One region of the Novosphingobium sp. TCA1 genome, then DNA from elsewhere that is predicted to be linked to it. Evidence: predicted binding sites of a transcription regulator. Region 1 holds the regulator's gene; each other region holds the start of a gene.
The links. The regulator LexA, encoded in region 1, represses DNA repair genes until DNA is damaged. The targets are predictions, from matches to a motif close to GTTCCNCNCTTGTTCT.

Region 1 (6,883 bases):
GGCGGATTGCGGCGTGAGATCGGGCGACAGCAATTGGGGCTCGGTCAGTGCGCTGAAAGTCAGATGGACATGGACATCGATCATGCCCGGCATCAGCGTGCGTCCCTTGCCGTCGATCACATGGGCGCCGGAGGACGTGGAAGAGCCGGGACCGATCGCGGCGATGACATTGCCTTTGACCGTCACGCTGGTTGGAGCGGAAAGCCTGCCCGAATGCCCGTCGAAGACGCGCACGTTTCGAAACACGGTTTCCGTCTGCGCGGGTTTCGCGTCCTGGGCCTGTGCGGGAACGACCAGCGACGCTGAAAGCAGAAACACGGCAATCCGTCCGAAAGCATTCGGGATCATTCGCTAACGCCCCCGTCGCCAATAGTCTGGAATCCTTGGAAGGCTATATAGCGGCATTTTGCATTTCAAGTACTTGTACGAATGCGACTGAAAGTTCGGCTCCCCGGATGGCAAGATCGTTCGCGTCAAAAAGAAAGGCCCCCGCTTTCGCGAGGGCCTTCTTTTTCTCGGCAAAACCGGATCGCTCTATCGAGCGACGGGCTCAGCGCTTGTCGATCGAGACGTAGTGGCGCTGCGTCGGGCCGGTGTAGAGCTGACGCGGACGACCGATCTTCTGGCCGGGATCCGAGATCATTTCGTTCCACTGCGCGACCCAGCCCACGGTGCGGGCGAGGGCGAAGAGCGCCGTGAACATCGTGGTCGGGAAGCCGATGGCCGAAAGGATGATGCCCGAGTAGAAATCGACGTTCGGGAACAGCTTCTTCTCTGCGAAGTACGGATCGCTGAGAGCGATTTCCTCGAGGCGCAGGGCGGTCTCGAAGAGCGGGTCGGTGACCTTGAGCGCGTCGAACACCTCGCGGACGGTCTTCTGCATGACCGTGGCGCGCGGATCGTAGTTCTTGTAGACGCGGTGACCGAAGCCCATCAGGCGGAACGGATCGTTCTTGTCCTTCGCACGGTCGATGTAGTGCTGGATCTTGTCCGGCGTACCGATTTCCTTGAGCATGTTGAGCGCGGCTTCGTTCGCGCCGCCGTGGGCAGGGCCCCAGAGGCAGGCAATACCGGCTGCGATGCACGCGAACGGATTGGCGCCCGACGAACCGGCAAGACGCACGGTCGAGGTCGAGGCGTTCTGCTCGTGGTCGGCATGGAGGATGAAGATGCGGTCCATCGCCTTTTCGACGGCGGGGATCACTTCGTATTCTTCCGCCGGCACGCCGAAGGTCATGCGCAGGAAGTTGCCGGTGTAGCTCAGCTTGTTGTCGGGATAGACGAAGGGCTGGCCGACCGAGTACTTGTAAGCGGCAGCGGCGATCGTCGGCATCTTGGCGATGAGACGGTGCGAGCTGATCTTGCGGTGCTCGGGATCCGAGATGTCGGTCGAGTCGTGGTAGAACGCCGAAAGCGCGCCGACCACGCCGCACATGATCGCCATCGGGTGGGCGTCACGGCGGAAACCGCGGTAGAAGTTCGCCAGCTGCTCGTGGAGCATCGTGTGGCGCGTGATGGTGTTCTCGAAAGTCGCCAGTTCGGCTGCGCTCGGCAGTTCGCCGTTGAGCAGCAGGTAGCTGGTTTCCATGAAGGACGAGTTTTCGGCCAGCTGTCCGATCGGGTAGCCGCGATGGAGCAGGACGCCTTCGTCGCCGTCGATATAGGTCAGCGCGCTTTCGCAGCTGGCCGTCGAGGTGAAGCCGGGATCGTACGTGAACTTGCCCGTCTGGGCATAGAGCTTGCGGATATCGATGACATCCGGGCCGACACTGCCCTTGAGCACAGGGTAGTCGAATTCCGTGCCACCAGCATTCAGTTTTACCTGATCACCCACCAGTTCTTACTCCTTATATGTGCGACCCGGTCGAAGCGTCCGCCTGCGCGCCGATGCGTGCAAGGCTTTCGTCCCGGCCGAGCAGAACCAATACGTCGAAAATACCCGGAGAGGTCGTCTGACCAGTCAGGGCCGCCCGCAAGGGTTGTGCGAGCTTGCCGAGGCCCAATCCCAAGTCCTCGGCCATTGCCTTAAGGCTGGATTCCAGTGCCTCCAGAGCCCATTCGGGCTGCGAGGAAAGACGCTCGTGCATGGCGGCAAGGCGCCCCCGCGCCTCGTCCGTCAAGAGCGCCTGCGCCTTCTCGCTGAATGCGAGCGGACGCTTGGCAAAAAGGAATTCAGCACCTTCCGCAAGTTCGTTGAGGTCCTTCGCGCGGACCTTCAGCACCGGCATCGCCTGCGTCAGCAGGGGCAGATCCGGGCTTTCGTAGCCGGCCTTGGCAAGGCGCGGCGCAACCAGTTCGGCAAGGCGCGCATCGTCGGCCTCGCGCAAGTAATGGCCGTTGAGATTCTGCAGCTTGGCGAGGTCGAAGCGCGAGGGCGACTTGCCCACGTCCGCCATGTCGAACCACTCGACCGCCTTCTCACGGCTGATGAATTCCTCGTCGCCATGGCCCCAGCCAAGGCGCAACAGATAATTGAACAGGGCTTCGGGCAGCACGCCCATCTCGTCGCGATAGGCATCGACGCCCAGCGCCCCGTGCCGCTTGGAAAGCTTCGCGCCATCGGAGCCGTGGATGAGCGGGACGTGGCCGTAGACGGGTTCGTCCCAGCCCATGCCGCGAATGACCACAAGCTGGCGGAAGGCGTTGTTCAGATGATCGTCGCCGCGAAGGACATGGGTGACGCCCATGTCGTTGTCGTCGACGACAACGGCCAGCATGTAGGTAGGCGTGCCGTCCGAGCGAAGAATGACGAAGTCGTCGATTTCCTCGTTCCTGACGGTGACTTCGCCCTGAACAAGGTCGGAAATGGTGGTTTCGCCTTCACGCGGCGCCTTCACGCGCACGACGTAAGACTGGCCCGCCGGCCAGGTCGCGGGATCCGCATCGCGCCATTCGCTGTCGATACGGAAAGGCCGACGCTCTTCCTGGGCTTTCTGGCGGCGTTCGGCGAGTTCCTCGGGCGTCAGGTAGCAGCGATAGGCATGGCCTTTGGCCAACAACTCGGCGGCCACTTCGGCATGACGGTCGGAGCGGGCGAACTGGAACACCGCGGGTTCGTCACCATCCAGGCCCAGCCAGGTCAGGCCGTCGAAGATCGCCTCGATCGCAGGCTCGGTAGAGCGGGCGCGGTCGGTGTCCTCGATGCGGAGCAGGTACTTGCCGCCGTGATGACGGGCGAACAGCCAGTTGAAGAGCGCGGTCCGGGCACCGCCGATATGGAGATAGCCCGTGGGCGAGGGGGCAAAGCGCGTCACGACGGTCTTGCTTGCCGTCGCTCCGCTCGATGCACTGCCGCTTGCCATTATAAAAACCTTCCTGTCCTATGCGCGCCATGGCCAGCCACGCCGCCACGACGGTTGATTTCGAGCGCCCGGATGTCACCGGAGGCGCTGCAATGCAGCATCGCCCATGGATCAGCCAGAGCCACTTGTCGAGCAGTTTGGCCGGTGTCGAGTGTTTTCTTTCGAACTGCGGTTTCGCAAGAGGGCCATGGCTGACGGTAGCCTTTGGAATCGGCATAATTGCGTGGTTTTTATCGTTAACCGCGGAGGCATGGGCAGGCATTTGCGTAGTATGCGTCACGATTGCACTTTTAGCACTGAACTGGCGCAGCGGCATCCTGCGCTTCCCTTACAGCAGGCAGGCTGTCCTGTCCCTTTCTTTACTGTTTCTGGCGGGTTTCCTTTCCATCTGGATACGTTCGGAAATCGTTGGGCGTCCGGCGATTTCACACCCGGTCAGCGGCAGTTTCACGGCACGCGTCATCGGGATAGAAGAACAGCCGGCCCTTGACCGCTTGAGGCTCACCCTGGCCATGCGCGATCCCGAAAGCGCCAACCCGATCAAGGTGCGCGTAAATCTGCCGCTGTCTTCGGGCGACAACGAACTGGCCAGCGGCGCGGTCATCCGATTTCGCGGACGGCTTTCGCCTCCGGCTTCGCCGATGTTTCCGGGCGGGTATGACTTTGCCAGGGCCGCATGGTTCATGGGTATTTCCGCCACGGGATCGGTGACATCGCCGGTCGAGATCGTGTCCCGGGGCGGGGGCCAGGACTGGCTAACCGCACAGCGCATGGCGCTCTCGCATCATATTGCGAAACGATTGCCCGGGACGGCGGGGGGCATCGCAACGGCTCTGACGACCGGAGACATGGGCGCAATCGGCGATGTGGAAGTCCAGGCCATGCGGGATTCTGGCCTCGCGCACCTTCTGTCCATCAGCGGGCTTCACGTTAGCGCGGTGATCGGGTTCGCCTATCTCGTGGTACTTCGCCTGCTGGCCCTCTCGCCCGCTTTGGCGCTGAGGGTTCGGCTTCCGATCCTGGCGGGCATTGCCGGAGCGCTTGTGGGTATCGGCTATACGCTACTGAGCGGATCGCAGGTGCCCACCGTAAGGTCCTGCCTCGGCGCCTTGCTGGTCCTTCTGGCGGTCGTCCACGGCCGCGATGCCCTATCTATGCGGCTGCTGGCCGTTGCGGCCTTTCTGGTCTTGCTGATCTGGCCCGAGTCGATCCTCGGCCCGAGCTTTCAGATGAGCTTCGCGGCGGTCATGGTGCTTGTAGCCCTGGGCAGCGCCGAGCCGATGAAGCGCTGGCTGAGCCCCCGTGACGAAGCCGTTTCGACAAAGGGCTTGCGCGCGCTCGCGATGCTTCTCGCAACCGGGATTGCTATCGAAATCGTCCTGATGCCGATCGGCCTCTTCCATTTTCATCGGGCCGGACTTTATGGTGCTTTTGCGAACCTCGTTGCAATTCCGTTGACCACACTGGCGATCATGCCGCTGATCGCCCTGGCGCTGGCGCTCGACATTGTGGGATTGGGCGCGCCGGTCTGGTGGCTCGCTGCCCACGCCATCGATGCCTTGCTTGAAATTGCCCGATTCGTGGCAGCGCGCCCCGGCGCGGTGATCGTCACGCCCGGAATGAGCGGAGGGCACTTCCTGCTCTTCGTGGCGGGCGGTCTATGGCTTGGGCTTTGGAACGGCACATTCCGTCTCTGGGGGCTGCTGCCGATCATGGCTGGACTACTGGTGCTGCTGGTGATGCAGGCGCCGGACATCATGGTCTCAGGCGATGGCCGTCATGTGGCATGGGTCGATCCCGGCAACGGCCGCATCGCCATGCTTCGCGACAGTTCCAGCGACTATGCCCTGGAGAACATCATGGAGGCGGCAGGTCTTTCGCAGAGACCGCAAGCGGTGCGGAATAGTTCCGGTACACGGTGCAATCAGGATTTCTGTGCAGTCGCCCTGAACAGTCCCGGGAAAGTCACACATCTTCTGATTGCCCGGGGGCGCAGTATCGTGCCGGAAGAGCAATTGGCCAAGGCCTGCGCACGTGCAGATGTGGTTATCGCCGATCGGCGCCTTCCCGGCTCCTGTCGGCCAAGATGGCTAAAGGCCGATCGCCGGTTGCTGGATCGAACAGGCGGCCTTGCGATTTCTGTCGGACCCCGGACGGTCAAGTCGGTGAGCGAAACACAAGGCGATCATGGATGGTGGCGGTCGAGGACCTTTCGACCCTTCGCAAACCAAGTGGAAAGGGCGTCCTGGGCAAGGGAGACGACACTGGCGCCTCCCAGTGACACCCATCAGTGATAGCGGCGGAGCAAGCCTGCGAGTTTGCCCTGAACCTCCACTTCGTCCGGCCCGTAGATCTGGGGTTCATAGGCCCCGTTCGCCGGATCGAGCCGGATCATTCCGCCTTCGCGGCGCAAGTATTTCAGCGTGGCTTCCTCACCGCGGATGAGAGCGACGATGATCTCGCCGTCCCGCGCCGTGTTGGTGCGCTTCACCAGTGCGAAGTCGCCATCGAGAATGCCGGCTTCCACCATGGAATCGCCTGAAACTTCCAGAGCATAATGATCGCCCGAGCCCAGCAGCGCCGCCGGAACCGGAAGCGAGGACTGGCCTTCCAGAGCTTCGATGGGAACGCCTGCGGCGATCCGGCCATGAAGCGGAATTTCGATGACGTCGTTGGCGGGCACACCGACCGCAGGAGCGCGCGTAGTCGCTTCTCGCGCAGGTGTCGCGGGCGTGGCCTTGGCAGGCTTGGGGTTTGCATCTTCGGGCTGGCGAAGAACCTCCAGCGCGCGGGCGCGGTTGGGAAGGCGCCGGATGAAGCCGCGTTCTTCGAGCGCCGAGATCAGTCTGTGGACACCCGACTTGGACTTGAGGTCCAGCGCTTCCTTCATTTCCTCGAAACTGGGGGAAATGCCGCTTTCCTCAAGCCGGACCTGGATGAACCGGAGCAATTCGTGCTGCTTGCGCGTCAACATCTGCTTAGCCTCATGTGTTCTGCGGCACTTGGACCTGATTCCGCCCGCCGGGCCGTCCGTCAGCGCATTTCGCCTTTCAGCGACTTACCTGCGAACAATGAGGGAACAATTATGCAACGAACCGGGTATAGTCAAGCAATACCGCCATTTTGGAGCAAGAATACCTGAACATCGTCTCCGGCAAGGGCAGCGGGGGCGTGAGCCGGGCGGTCGATCAGAACATTGCTTGCAGCCAGGGACGAGAGCGCCCCGCTATCCTGAAGGGACAGCGCTCGAACCGTTTCGCCATCCCACCGGGCTCTTAGGAATTCCCGCCGCGCACCGCCGGGTTTCAGCGGCTCGGCGAGGCGTATCGTGATTTTCCGGGGCAGGGGATCGGCGGCGCCGAGGAGGGCGCGGAGCACGGGAAGCATGAAAAGGTAGGCGGTTACGAGGCTGGACACGGGATTGCCGGGTAATCCGATGACAAGTTGCCTGCGCGCGCCGCGATTGCGTGTTGCGATCAGAAGCGGCTTGCCCGGCTTGATCGCGATGCGCCAGAATTCGATCCGGGCGCCCCACGCCTCCAGGGCCGGACGCAGGAGATCGTGGTCCCCCACCGACGCTC
Region 2 (6,883 bases), on a different contig from region 1:
TCGAGAAGACCGGGATTCCCTTTCTCACGACCCAGCTCGGCAAAGGCGTGATCGATGAGCGGCATCCCCGTTTCCTGGGCTGCGCGGCGCTGTCATCCGGCGATTTCGTCCACCGGGCGATCGAGGATGCCGACTGTATCGTCAATATCGGGCACGACGTGATCGAGAAGCCGCCGTTCTTCATGCATAACGACGGCACCCGCGATGACCGTGTGGTGATCCATGTCTCCACCAAGACGGCGGAAGTCGACCCCGTCTATTTCCCGCATATCGAAGTGATCGGCGATATCGCCAATGCCGTGTGGCAGATCAAGGAAGCCATCACGCCGTCGGACAAGTGGAATTTCGAGGCCATGCTCGGCTACCGCAAGGCCGAGATCGCGCATACCGACAAGCTGGCCGCCGACGAGCGCTTCCCGATCTTCCCGCCGCATCTCGTCAGGCAAGTGCGCGAGGCACTGCCGGACGACGCGATCGTTTGTCTGGACAACGGCGTCTACAAGCTCTGGTTCGCGCGGGGCTACTGCGCGAGCAAGCCGAATACCGTGCTGCTCGACAATGCCCTGGCATCGATGGGCGCGGGCCTGCCCTCCGCCATGGCCAGCGCGATGGTCTATCCGGGGCGCAAGATCTTCGCGGTCTGCGGGGACGGCGGCTTCATGATGAACAGTCAGGAGATGGAAACCGCGGTTCGCCTGGGGCTCAATCTCACGGTGCTGATCCTGAACGACAATGCCTATGGCATGATCCGCTGGAAGCAGGCCAACATGGGGTTTGCCGATTTCGGCCTGACTTACGGCAACCCGGATTTCGTGAAATATGCCGAGAGCTACGGCGCCAACGGCTACCGCGTGGAAAGCGCGGCGCATCTGGCGCAGTTGCTGGCTCATTGCCGCGATGCGCCGGGGGTTCATGTGATCGATTGTCCCGTCGATTATTCCGAGAACGACCATATCCTCAATACCGAGATAAAGGCGCTTTCGCTGGCGCTCTGAGGGAAAGGGCAGGGCTGCGACGCCCTCCCCTTTCCGTTTGCCGCTATTCAGCCGTCTTCCAGCATCAGCAGCTCCAGTTCGAGTGTCAGGCAGGGCGGCGGCCCGGCGCGGTGATCGGTCTCGGTCACGGCGGCATCCGCGACGAGCTGGCGGGGGATGGTGAACTCATGGTCGGGCAGGGCCTCGATCAGCCTTTCGCCGTCGGCGATGGCCTCGCTGCCGGTAAAGGCGAGCGCGACGCCATGGCGTGCCCCGGAAAAGGTGGCGCTGCTCCAGGGGCGTTCGGAATGACGTAGGAACTCCGCGCGCGGCCCGGCCAGTTTCAGGATTTCGGCCAGCAGGGATAGCCAGGGGCCGCGCGAAAATGCGCGGGGCGCGGCATCGCCCATGGCCTTTCGAGCCGACTGGAGCATCGAGCGGTCATGGGCAAAATCAACGTGCATAGGGGCTCTCCAGATAGGTCGTCATGAACAGGCGCACGCGCGCGGCGGTGCCTGCCCGAGGCTGGCGGCCGTTGCGCAAGTCGCCGACGAATCGCGGATCATGGGCGGCAAGGCGCCCGAACGTCGTCCACGGCATCCGCGTCAGCCGCAGGAAGCGCTCGATCTGGCGTAGAAGCATGGGACGCTGGCCTCCGACCTTGCGGGAATCGCGATTCGTGTTCCCATTATGTTCCCATTGAAAGTGGCTTGTCCAGGAAATTTCCTACGCGTAGGATTACATTATGGAAAACGCCGAGATCCGCCGCCGCCTGCTCGAATTGGCCGAGGAACGAGGAACGAGTCTGTCCTCGCTGTCTCGTATGATCGGTAAAAACACCACGTATCTTCAGCAGTTTATAAGAAAGGGAAGCCCCAGGAGATTGGAAGAGGGTGACCGCGGCGTGCTGGCGCGGTTCTTCGGTGTGGACGAATCGGAATTCGGCAAAATTAAGGAAAAATCCTACGATACCGGCAAAAATTCCTACGCTGGAGATTGGGTCGATGTTCCGCGACTGGCGGTGGGAGCGTCGGCGGGGCCGGGGGCCTTGCCGGATGGTGAGGAGGTTTTTGGCACGATCCGTTTCTCGCCGCGCTGGCTGCGCTCCATGGGACTGAAGCCGGAAATGCTCTCGGCAATTCTCGTCAGTGGCGATTCGATGGAGCCGGTCCTGCGTGACGGCGACGAGATCCTGGTCGACCGTGACTGGCGGCCTCTGCGCGACGGCATCCATGTCGTCCGGCTCGACGACACGGTACTCGTCAAGCGGCTGGAGTCGGGACGGGCAGGGCGTATCGCGCTGCTGAGCGACAACCCGGTCTATCGCCCCATAGAATGCGGACTGGAAGAGATAGAAGTGATCGGCCGTGTCGTGTGGAAGGGCGGCAGAATTTAAGGGCCCTATTTAAGGGCTCTATCTGACCGCTGAGGCGCATAGTTGCATTCCTCGGGGCTTGCGGCCATTTCCGCAGCCATGACCGAGACCAGCCAGCAGCCTCAGGAACAGGCGCAGCAGCCGATGCGTGTGGGCATCATACCCGTCACCCCGCTTCAGCAGAACTGCTCGCTTATATGGTGTGCCAGAACCATGCGCGGCGCTTTCGTGGATCCGGGCGGAGACCTTCCCAAGCTGCGCCAGGCGCTGGAGAAGACCGGCGTCACGCTGGAGAAGATCCTCGTCACCCATGGTCATCTCGACCATTGCGGTCTCGCCGGGGTCTTCGCCGAGGAAATGGGCGTGCCGATCGAAGGGCCTCAGAAAGAGGACAGCTTCTGGATCGACAAGCTCGATGACGACGGGCCGCGCTGGAACATGGAGGCGCACAGTTTCGAACCCAGTCGCTGGCTCAAGGATGGCGACACGGTGACGGTGGGCGAACTGGAGCTGGATGTCGTGCATTGCCCGGGGCACACGCCGGGCCATATCGTGTTCCACCATGCGCCGAGCAAGTTCGCGATGGTGGGCGATGTGCTGTTCAAGGGCGGGATCGGCCGCTGGGACTTTCCGCGCGGCAATCTGGAAGACCTTGTCGATTCGATCACCCGCAAGCTCTGGCCGCTGGGTGACGATGTGACTTTCGTTCCGGGGCACGGCCCCATCAGTACCTTCGGGGACGAGCGGCGGAGCAATCCTTATGTCGGCGATGCGGCGCTGGAGCGCGGCCTGCCGGGTTGAACGTGCCGGAGATCGAGGCGCAAGCGGAAAAGGGCGGTGCGGGAGCGCCGCCCTTTTCGATTCTCAGGCTTCGATCTCAGAAGCGGCCCAGTGCGATCAGCACGGCAATCGCCGAAAGGCCGAGCAGGGTGAGCACGGTTATGAGCACGCCGATCATCCGCAGCGGATTGGGGCGGTCGATATCCATGCCCAGCGCATGGGAGACGCGGCCCAGCATGAACAGGGAACCGACTATCGCCAGCCAGGGGCCGCCCTTGCCCGTCATTTCGATGGCGGCGGCCAGGATCAGCACGAAGGGCGTGCTCTCGACGAAATTGAGCTGGGCGCGCATGCGGCGTGCCAGCGGATCGTGGCCGCCGTCACCGAAGAGCACCTTTTCGCGCATGCGCAGCTGGCCGATACGCGCTATATGCCAGAAGGTGATAACGCCGGCCGCCGCCGCAAGGCACAGTGTCGTCTGCAGAATCATGGATCGATTTCCCCCTAGGTGGATTTTCCCATAGTTGCTGCGGGGAGGAACGGGTTGCAACTCCCGAGAAATCGGTTATAGGCGCGCCTTCGCAAAGCCGCCGGTCCGCGAATACGGTTTCCGGCGGCCTTTTTGACAATAATCCAGTTTCAGGAACAGGTGCCGAAATGGCTGTCCCTAAAAGAAAGACCACCCCCTCCCGCCGTGGCATGCGTCGTAGCCATGACGCGCTGAAGGTTGAGGCTTTCCATGAATGCCCCAACTGCGGCGAGCTGAAGCGCCCCCACAACCTCTGCAACGCTTGCGGCCACTACAACGGTCGTGAGATCGTCGCGGTCGAAGTCTAAGACCAAGACGATTTTCGGAGGTTGCCCATGAGTCTGCCGCGTATCGCTGTCGATGCGATGGGCGGCGACGAGGGCGTGCGCGTCATGATTGAAGGCGCTGCTCTCGCGCGCCGTCGTCATGATCGCTTCAAGTTCCTGTTGGTCGGTGATGAGCCGCGGATCAAGGCCGCGCTCGAAAAGCACCCGAATCTCAGGGCAAGTTCCGAAATCCTTCATACTGAAGGCGTCATCAGTGGCGAGGACAAGCCTAGCCAGGCCTTGCGCAGGGCTAAGAGTACCTCGATGGGGCTCGCTATCGAGGCGGTGAAGGCGGGTGACGCCGGAGCCGCCGTCAGTGCCGGCAATACCGGTGCGCTGATGGCGATTTCCAAGCTTGCGCTGCGCACGATGCCCGGCATCGATCGCCCGGCGCTGGCCGCTCTGCTGCCGACTCTGGAAGACCATGACCTGGTCATGCTCGACCTTGGCGCCAATGCCGAGTGCGATGCGCGCAATCTCGTGCAGTTCGCGATCATGGGCGCTGCCTATGCCCGCGTTGCCACGGGGCGCGATCAGCCGCGCGTGCGCCTGCTCAATATCGGCACCGAGGAAACCAAGGGCACCGAAATGCTGCGCGATGCAGCGGCGATGCTCAAGGCTTCCGCTTCGGACCTGTCGATGTCCTTCGACGGTTTCACCGAGGCCGACAAGCTGGGCCACGGCGACATGGATGTCGTCGTTACCGACGGATTCTCGGGCAATGTCGCGCTCAAGGCCGTGGAAGGTACCGCGCGCTTCGTGGCCGACCTGCTGCGGCGCGGATTTTCCAGCTCGCTGCGTTCGAAGATCGGTTTCCTGATCTCGAAGCCGGCGACCGAGCTGCTCAAGCATCATCTCGATCCCAACAATCATAACGGCGCGGTTTTCCTGGGTCTCAACGGTATTGTGGTGAAAAGCCATGGCGGTGCGAATGCCGCAGGCGTCGCCAATGCCGTCGCGGTTACCGCGCGCCTCCTGGAGGAAAACGTGACCGAGCGGATCTCTGCCGACCTCGCCCGCCTGGGCGGGACTTCCCTGCGCAAGCCCAAGGTCCAGGAAGAGAGCGCCTGATGATTCGTTCGGTTATCGTCGGCACGGGTTCGGCCCTGCCGCGCCGCGCGGTCAGCAACGCCGAACTCGCAGAGCGCGTTGACACCAGCGACGAATGGATCGTCGAACGGACGGGCATTTCCAACCGCCACATCGCCGCGCCTGACGAAACGACGTCCAGCCTGGCCACGGATGCCGCGCGCAAGGCCATCGAGGCCGCCGGTTTCGACGTCGCCTCGATCGACCTGATCGTGCTGGCCACGGCCACGCCGGACCAGACCTTCCCGGCCACGGCCACGATCGTGCAGAACAATCTCGGTTGCCGGGGCGGAATCGCGTTCGACGTTGCCGCGGTCTGCTCGGGCTTTCTCTACGCGGTGGGGGTTGCCGATTCGATGTTGCGTTCCGGCATGGCCAAACGCGCGCTGGTGATCGGCTCCGAAACGTTCAGCCGCATTCTCGATTGGGAAGACCGCACGACGTGCGTGCTGTTCGGAGACGGCGCCGGTGCGATCGTCCTCGAAGCGCAGGAGCAGGGTGACGAGGCGCCGCGCGGTGTGCTCGCCACGCGCCTCCATGCCGATGGCGCACATAACCAGCTGCTGTTCGTGGACGGTGGCCCCTCGACCACCGGCACGGTCGGCAAGCTGCGCATGAAAGGCCGCGAAGTGTTCCGCCACGCAGTGGTGAATCTGGCGGAAGTTCTTGGCGAAGTCCTTGAAGAGACGGGACATTCCGCAGCGGATATTGATTGGCTGGTGCCGCATCAGGCCAATGCCCGCATTCTCGATGCCACGGCCCGCAAGCTCAATCTGCCGGCCGAAAAGGTGATCATGACGGTAGGCCAGCACGCCAATACTTCGGCTGCCTCGGTGCCTCTGGCACTGGACGTCGCGGTTCGCGATGGCCGAATTCGGCAGGGCGATCTGGTGGTCCTGGAGGCCATGGGCGGCGGCTTCACCTGGGGCGCAAGCGTCGTTCGCATGTGATCCGGTGCCCCGATGTGGGGCATGGGCTGAACTGATGCGGGGGAGCATTGCTTTTCCCGCATTTTTTCATAATATTGTTCGGGGGGATTGTCTCACGGAGGGGATGCGGGACTTATGCGCTCCACGGACACATTGACGAGGGCCGAAATCGCTGAAGCCATCCACAGGAAGCTTGGACTGTCCAGGTCCGAGTCGCTTGCGATGGTCGAAGCTATATTGCAGCATATGTCTGAGGCCCTCTCGGAGGGCGAGAATGTCAAGATTTCCGGGTTCGGCACGTTCCTGCTTCGCGACAAGGGCGAGCGGATCGGGCGCAATCCGAAAACCGGGGTGGAAGTGCCGATCACACCACGCCGGGTCATGACGTTCCGAGCCAGTCAGATGCTGAAGGATCGGATTGTCGACTGATCCGGGTTCGGCATCAGGCGGTAATACGGAGAATCCTTTAATGACTGCCAGCGACCAGAGCCGTTCGGGTGAGATTGCCGCTAGCGGTGGGGCTAACGGTAAGCTCCCCGCGGCGGGTATCTTCAACGACGGCAAGGCGCACGATGCGCTGCGCACCATCGGTGAGATCACCAAGGCGCTCGGCATTCGCCAGCATGTGCTGCGCTATTGGGAGGAGCAGTTTCCTGCGCTCCAGCCGATCAAGCGTAGTGGCAATCGGCGTTACTATCGCCCGGAAGATGTCGCGCTGATCGTTCAGATCGACCGCCTGGTCAATCGGGAAGGCTATACCTTGCGCGGCGCGCGCATGGCGCTTGAGAGCGGGGAGCCGGATCTGTCCGTCGCGGTCGCGCAGCCCGATTCTTCGTCGCCTGATTCCTCGCCCGTAGAGGCATTGTCGAACCATGTGTTCG
Region 3 (6,883 bases), on a different contig from region 1:
TTCTTCAGCTGTACTTCGATTTCGGACATCGAATCGTCTCCTGCGGATGAGGAGTGTATATAGCCAGCTACTATGTAACGCAAGATACCTTGTTACGATTGATACATGGCAATGGAAGATACCTTGCAATGACGAGGTATCTGGCGCTGCTCTGGGCTTTGGAAGTGGGGGTGATAGGGAGAGCAGGCGGAACCGGCGCAACAAAAAAGGGCCGCGGTTTCCCGCGACCCCTTTTCGTAAAGCCGAAGCTCTCGGTAAGCGAATTAACGCTTCGAGAACTGGAAGCTGCGGCGTGCCTTGGCGCGGCCGTACTTCTTACGCTCGACGACGCGCGGGTCGCGGGTAAGGAAGCCGGCAGCCTTGACGGCGGCGCGCAGGGTGGGCTCGTACTTCGAGAGGGCCTGGGCGATACCGTGCTTCACGGCACCGGCCTGGCCCGAGAGACCGCCGCCCTTGACGGTGGCGATCACGTCGTAGGCGCCGTCACGGCCAGCAACCTGGAAGGGCTGGTTGATGACGAGACGCAGGGTCGGACGTGCGAAGTAGACTTCCTGGTCACGGCCGTTGATGATGACCTTGCCGGTGCCCGGCTTCACCCACACGCGGGCCACGGCGTCCTTGCGGCGGCCGGTGGCGTAAGCGCGGCCGTAGGCGTCGAGCTGCTGCTCGCGCAGCGGCGCGTTCGACACAACGGGCTTGAAGGTTTCTTCCGCGGTTTCAACGGCGGCGACTTCGCCCAGGTCCTTCAGATCGGACAGGCTCTGTACGGTTTCGGTATCGGACATTACGCGCCAACCTTGTTCTTGCGGTTCATGGAAGCGACGTCGAGTGCTTCGGGCTGGGTGCCACCGTGCGGGTGCTCGGTGCCTGCATAGAGGTGCAGGGCGCGCATCTGGTCGCGGCCGAGCGGGCCACGGGGGATCATGCGCTCGACAGCCTTTTCAAGCACGCGCTCGGGGAAACGACCGCCGAGGACCTTGTCCGCAGTCACTTCCTTGATGCCGCCGGCGTAGCCGGTGTGCTTGTAGTAGGTCTTGTCGCCAAGCTTCTTGCCGGTGAACTTCACCTTCTCGGCGTTGATCACGACGACGTGGTCGCCGCAATCGACGTGCGGGGTGAAGCTCGGCTTGTGCTTGCCGCGCAGGAGGTCGGCGATGACGACCGCGAGACGGCCAACCACCAGACCTTCGGCATCGATCAGATGCCACTTCTTTTCCACCTCGGCCGGCTTGATCGACCGGGTGACCTTCGTAAGCGCCTTCATGGCTGGTCTATCCCTAATGTTCAGGTCGCGGGAACCGAATCGATCGCTTTCACGAATCTCCGGCACCGCGGGAAGGCGGCCAAATCGTCGAAACCGGCCTTCAAGTCAAGCAGACTGCGGCTTTCCAGAGAGGTAAAATAATACCGTCAAGGGTTCGCGGAGCCGATACCTGGCAGCCCAATACCGGCCAACCAGGCCACGGTCCCCGGCGCTGCCGTATCGCAGTGCCAGCCCAGCACGGCGGGTTCCTCGTAAGGATGAAGCTGTGCAAGCCGCATCACGGCGCGGTCGAGCAGGGCCGCGTTGGTCTTCACCAGCAGGCCGAACTCGCGGGCAGTGTCCTTTTCGCCGTTCCAGACGAAGACGGACGTCATGCCGGGCAGCAGGTTGCCGCAGGCGGCGAGGCCTTCGTCCAGCAGGGCATTCACGGCGGCGAGGGCGCTGTCCTCGTCCGGGAAGGGGCACCAGACGAGCGCGGGGGTTTCGGCGGTCCCGCTCACATCCCGAGACCGACCTGATCGCGGCGGCCGAGGCAGTGGGCGCCCCAGACCGTCGCGGCCACGAGCAGCGCGCCGCAAAGCTGGTGCGCCACGGCCAGCCAGAGCGCCACGCCCGACCAGACGGTGAAGATGCCCAGCAGGACCTGCGTTCCGAATGCCGAATGCAGAGCGATCGAGGCGAGGCGGGCGTGCCGTCCCTTGAGGCGGCGGCCCATGACCACCAGCACGACGACGACGGCCCATGCCCACCAGCGGTGGACGAAGTGCGTCAGGAAGGGATCGTTGACCAGGGCATGGAGCGCGCCGCCGGCCCATTCCACGCCCTCGGGGAAGAAGCTGCCCTGCATCAGCGGCCAGGCGTCCATGCTGAACCAGCCCATGCCCGCGACGTAGCCGGCGCGCAGGCCGGCCACCATGGCGCCCATGAAGAGCTGGAAGAACAGCATGGCCAGCACCACGCCGCTGAAGCGGGTCACGCGCGCCGGAGCCTGCCCGCGCCTGAGCTCGCGAAGATCGAGCGCCGTCCAGACCAGGCCGCCCAGCGTGGTCAGCGCCACCAGCAGGTGCGCGGCAAGGCGGAAGTGGTTCACCCGGTCGGCAGCTTCGGGCGTGAGGCCGGAGGAGACCATCCACCAGCCCACCACGCCCTGGAGCCCGCCCAGCGCGAGCAGCGCGATCAGCCGCGGCTTGTAGCCCAGCGGAATCGTGCGCTTGTACCAGAACCACGCTAGCGGCAGCGCGAAAGCCAGCCCGATCACGCGGGCCAGCAGGCGGTGGACCCATTCCCAGAAGTAGATGAACTTGTACTGGGCCAGCGTCATGCCGGCCGGGCCGTTGACGTCTATGTACTGCGGGATCTGCCGGTAGCGGGCGAATTCGGCCTGCCACTGCGCATCGGTAAGCGGGGGAATCGCGCCGGTGAGCGGCTTCCACTGGGTGATCGACAAGCCGGATTCGGTCAGGCGGGTAATGCCGCCGACCGCGACGATGAGGACGACCAGCGCGGCCACGAACAGCAGCCAGCGAACCATGGGGGCGATATCGTCGGATGTTCCGAGGATGGGGCGACCGTCTGAAACTCTCATGGCGCAAATCCCTGCGATCTTGCGACGAAATGCGCAAGAGGGAGGGCGACCGAATGTTTTGCGACAAGGTCGGGGCTTGATGTATGTTACAACGTCACATACATGGGCAGTCATGCGTACCGCCATCATCGCGATTCGAAACCGGCTCGACCGGGCAGGCATCGTCCTCAGCGGTCTCTGCGCGGTCCATTGCGTGCTCGGCGTCTTTTTCGTGGGATTCCTGGGCCTGGGCGGCGAAGTCCTGCTGGCCCCGGAAGTGCATCGCATCGGTCTGGTGCTGGCCCTCGTCGTCGGCGTGATCTCGCTCGGCTTCGGCGTCATGCGCCACGGCCGGGTTGCGCCGCTGGTGATCGGCGGCGTTGGCCTTGCCCTGATGGCGGCGGCGATCGCGGTCGGCCATGGCCTTGCGGAATCGATCCTGACGATCTTCGGCGTCGCGCTGGTGGCCCTGGCCCACATCAGGAACCTGCACGGCGCGCACTGAAGGTGCTTTAGGTGCTTTCCAAATCGATTCTCCGCGCTATCTGCGGCCCATGGCTGCTGAACTCTCCCTCATCGTGAACGGCGAACCGCGCCGCGTGGCGCCCGGCTCGTCGATTGCCGATCTCGTTGCCGGGATCGGGCTCGATCCGAAGAAGGTCGCCGTCGAGCATAACGGCGAGATCGCCCCGCGCTCGACCCTGGCCGATGTTCCCCTGTCCGATGGCGATGTGCTGGAGATCGTCCACTTCGTGGGCGGCGGCTGAACGCGCCGGCACCTTTTCCCGGCACCTTCCCTCTGCGCCCGCTTTCCTGAAATACCCGTTCCCCGAAAGGATGCGAACCTTGACAGATACCGCTGATACCTGGACCGTCGCTGGCCGAACCTTCCGCTCGCGCCTGATCGTGGGCACCGGCAAGTACAAGGATTTCGAGCAGAACGCGGCTGCGGTCGAGGCTTCGGGCGCGGAGATCGTCACTGTCGCGGTGCGCCGGGTCAATGTCTCGGACCCCAAGGCGCCGATGCTGACGGACTACATCGATCCTCAGAAGATCACCTACCTGCCCAACACCGCAGGCTGCTTCACGGCCGATGACGCGATCCGCACGCTGCGCCTGGCGCGTGAGGCGGGCGGCTGGGATCTCGTGAAGCTGGAAGTGCTGGGTGAGGCGCGCACGCTCTATCCCGACATGCGCGAGACGCTTAAGGCCACGGAAATCCTCGCGAAGGAAGGCTTCCTGCCGATGGTCTACTGCGTGGACGACCCGATCGCGGCCCGGCAGCTCGAGGAAGCGGGCGCCGTGGCGGTCATGCCGCTCGGCGCGCCGATCGGCTCGGGCCTGGGCATCCAGAACAAGGTCACAGTGCGGCTGATCGTGGAAGGGGCGAAAGTCCCGGTTCTGGTCGATGCCGGCGTCGGCACGGCCTCGGAAGCCGCCGTGGCGATGGAACTCGGCTGTGACGGCGTGCTGATGAACACGGCCATCGCCGAAGCGCGCGATCCGATCCGAATGGCCCGCGCGATGAAGCTGGCGGTGGAGGCCGGGCGCGACGCCTACCTCGCCGGACGTATGGCCCAGCGCCGTTATGCCGATCCGTCCAGCCCGCTCGCCGGACTGATCTGAAAATTCGGCTATACCAATTTTCCGGGACAAATTTTCCGCGACCATCCTTCCCATTGCTGAAAGAGGGCCGATTTCCTAGGAAAAATACGGAAATCGGCATCTTTCAATCTGTCCCGAATTGAAATCCTTCGCGAATCTTGCCGGAAATATGGGGGACAGCCCTTTTTCCAGTTAAGCCTGTAGCAACCGATGTGGCAGAAAGTGGTTTTAGTGACAGGGAGGATAGTCCTTCCGTGTCACGAGGATCAGGACCATGACTCACACGGGAAAGGCCACCGTCACCATCAGCGAACTGCGGGAGTTCGCCAGCTTCACGCCTTGCGAGCAGCGCTATATCCGCCGCAGCCTGGACGTGGGACTGGGCCGGCAGGACGCGGTCGGCCTCTGGGCGCGTGACGGCGGCGAGGCAGCCTCCATCCGAAGCCAGTACGAAGCTTATGCCGAATTCCCGGCCTTGCGGGACATGCGGCCCGACGAGTTCGGCTTCGACGATATCAGCGCCTTCATGGGCAAGCTGCTCCATCTCGCCGCTTTCGACTTGGCGCAGGACCGCATCGAATCGTTCTCGGCCTTCCGTTTCCTCTACGAACGCCTGCTGGGCGGCTGGGCGCGGCCCTGGCTGCCGGGCGCCTTCTGCGGCGCGGCGGCGCTTCCCCAGATCAAGCCGGAACGCCGCAAGATCCTGCTGCACTCGATCAGCGAAGCAGCGGCCACGGCATCGGGCTGGTCGGAGCGCGAACCTTCGTTCTATCCCGAATGGATCGAGAAAGAGATCGCCTGACGCGATATCGTGATGGGGCCGGCGGGAGCGAAAGGGTTCTTTCGCTCCCGGACGCACTTCAGTTCTCGCTGCCCCACTGCAAAGTCTGCGGATCGCCCAGAGTGACGAGCCGCCGCAGCGAGGCGCGCGCTAGGCGTTCAGTCTCCACCTTGCGGCGAGCCGCGGCAAGCTGGCGCAGCGGGGCAGGGCGCAGGATTTCCGCATCGTAGCCGTCCGCCACGATCACGCCGCACTGTTCGGGCAGGAACAGTTCCGTCTCCAGCGGCGCGCGGTCTAGCGAGGGCGGCAGGCCCCAATAGAAGCGATCGCAATAGTCGAGATAGTCCGTCCACTTGCCGTCGCCGAGCAGATCCGCGCGCGAAACCTTGATCTCCACGATGATGACATGGCCCTTGGCGTCGATGCCCATGAGGTCCGCCCGCCGCCCGCAGCGCAGCGGCATTTCCGGCAGGCACCAGATGTCGTTCCGGGCAAAGAGCCGGCCGATCCCGCGCGCGACATCGCCCGAGGCAAAGGACGTGAGAGGCGGTGCCAGGGGCGTCGAGAGAGGGGAATCAGCTTCGGCCATCGCTGCATCATAAGAACATAGAGAGAACTTTCAACCCGCCTGCTACGAGAGGCCGACGCCGGGAAAGGCATCCCGGAAAAGTTTTCCCAAGCCCATGATGACGATGGATCGATTTGGCGCTGGAAACGCCGCGCCTGCTCTGCTAGTCGACCCAGCACTGCACCCGTAGCTCAGCTGGATAGAGCGCTGCCCTCCGAAGGCAGAGGCCACAGGTTCGAATCCTGTCGGGTGCACCATTTCCCTACATTTCAGGCAAATTGATCTGGCCGGATGGCCGGGCGGCGCTTGCGTGCCGCCCGTGGTGCTTCAGGCCCTGTGTTGGTTTACGCCAGGACGCGGTGGACGAGGTTGGTGTTGAACGCGCGCAGCCAGCCGGGGATCAGGAAGGCGTCGATCAGGACCCAGATGCCCAGCGGCACCAGCAGCAGCAGGCCCAGGCCGAGCAGCCAGATCGTGGCCCAGCCCACCAGGAACATCGCCAGTTGCACTATGCCGCTGCCGGTCTTTCCGGCATAGAAACGGTGCGCGCCCAGGGCGCCGAGGAAGAACCACAGCAGATAGGTTACGCCGGTGGACTTGGCATTCGCCTGATAGAGCAGGCCGGCCATGGCCGCATTTTGTGAACCGGTTTCGGACATCGATACCCCCGTCAGTAAGAGAAGGGGATGCGATATGGCCATGTCTTTAAGAAATCACTGAATTTCTTGCACGAAGCCTCAATGGAAGTCCCGTGAGCGCGGCAGGGTCCGCACATTGCGGGGGTGCTGGTGGCGCACGACTTCGTCTCCGTTCGAGAGCTGCGGATGAGTCTCGTGGTCTTCGGACAGGCGGCCCAGTTCCGGCGTCCTGTCGTGGATACGCTGGGCCATGAGGTGGATGACGCCTTCGGGGCTGCGCTGGACGAGGCCCTCCACCACCATGAGCCGCGCGGCCATGACCGGGCGGCGATAGATCTCGAACAGCCTTTCCCAGATCACTACGTTGGCGATGCCGCCTTCGTCTTCCAGGGTGACGAAGATCGCCTTGCCCTCTCCCGGTCGTTGGCGGACCAGGACCACGCCCGCGACCTTGACGCGCTTG

Region 2: the regulator LexA is predicted to act here: its motif matches at 1,656-1,671, upstream of NTCA1_RS02385 (S24 family peptidase).
Region 3: the regulator LexA is predicted to act here: its motif matches at 5,816-5,831, upstream of NTCA1_RS17775 (MmcB family DNA repair protein).

Annotation. Positions count from the first base shown of each region.
Region 1 is NZ_BLJH01000006.1:28,130-35,012, reverse strand. It holds gene NTCA1_RS09455 (amidohydrolase family protein) at 1-348, opposite strand, end outside; gene NTCA1_RS09450 (citrate synthase) at 551-1,834, opposite strand; gene gltX (glutamate--tRNA ligase) at 1,848-3,302, opposite strand; gene NTCA1_RS09440 (ComEC/Rec2 family competence protein) at 3,332-5,596, shown strand; gene lexA (transcriptional repressor LexA) at 5,590-6,276, opposite strand; gene NTCA1_RS09430 (molybdopterin molybdotransferase MoeA) at 6,408-6,883, opposite strand, start outside.
Region 2 is NZ_BLJH01000001.1:499,674-506,556, forward strand. It holds gene NTCA1_RS02370 (acetolactate synthase large subunit) at 1-995, shown strand, start outside; gene NTCA1_RS02375 (hypothetical protein) at 1,043-1,438, opposite strand; gene NTCA1_RS02380 (hypothetical protein) at 1,428-1,616, opposite strand; gene NTCA1_RS02385 (S24 family peptidase) at 1,720-2,370, shown strand; gene NTCA1_RS02390 (MBL fold metallo-hydrolase) at 2,449-3,150, shown strand; gene NTCA1_RS02395 (MAPEG family protein) at 3,227-3,619, opposite strand; gene rpmF (50S ribosomal protein L32) at 3,787-3,966, shown strand; gene plsX (phosphate acyltransferase PlsX) at 3,994-5,055, shown strand; gene NTCA1_RS02410 (beta-ketoacyl-ACP synthase III) at 5,055-6,023, shown strand; gene NTCA1_RS02415 (integration host factor subunit alpha) at 6,138-6,431, shown strand; gene NTCA1_RS02420 (MerR family transcriptional regulator) at 6,472-6,883, shown strand, end outside.
Region 3 is NZ_BLJH01000016.1:84,212-91,094, forward strand. It holds gene NTCA1_RS17730 (PadR family transcriptional regulator) at 1-29, opposite strand, end outside; gene rpsI (30S ribosomal protein S9) at 264-785, opposite strand; gene rplM (50S ribosomal protein L13) at 785-1,264, opposite strand; gene cutA (divalent-cation tolerance protein CutA) at 1,411-1,764, opposite strand; gene NTCA1_RS17750 (COX15/CtaA family protein) at 1,761-2,849, opposite strand; gene NTCA1_RS17755 (MerC domain-containing protein) at 2,962-3,333, shown strand; gene thiS (sulfur carrier protein ThiS) at 3,383-3,595, shown strand; gene NTCA1_RS17765 (bifunctional sulfur carrier protein/thiazole synthase protein) at 3,675-4,454, shown strand; gene NTCA1_RS17770 (hypothetical protein) at 4,708-5,235, shown strand; gene NTCA1_RS17775 (MmcB family DNA repair protein) at 5,294-5,803, opposite strand; tRNA gene NTCA1_RS17780 (tRNA-Arg) at 5,963-6,039, shown strand; gene NTCA1_RS17785 (TM2 domain-containing protein) at 6,127-6,441, opposite strand; gene NTCA1_RS17790 (error-prone DNA polymerase) at 6,520-6,883, opposite strand, start outside.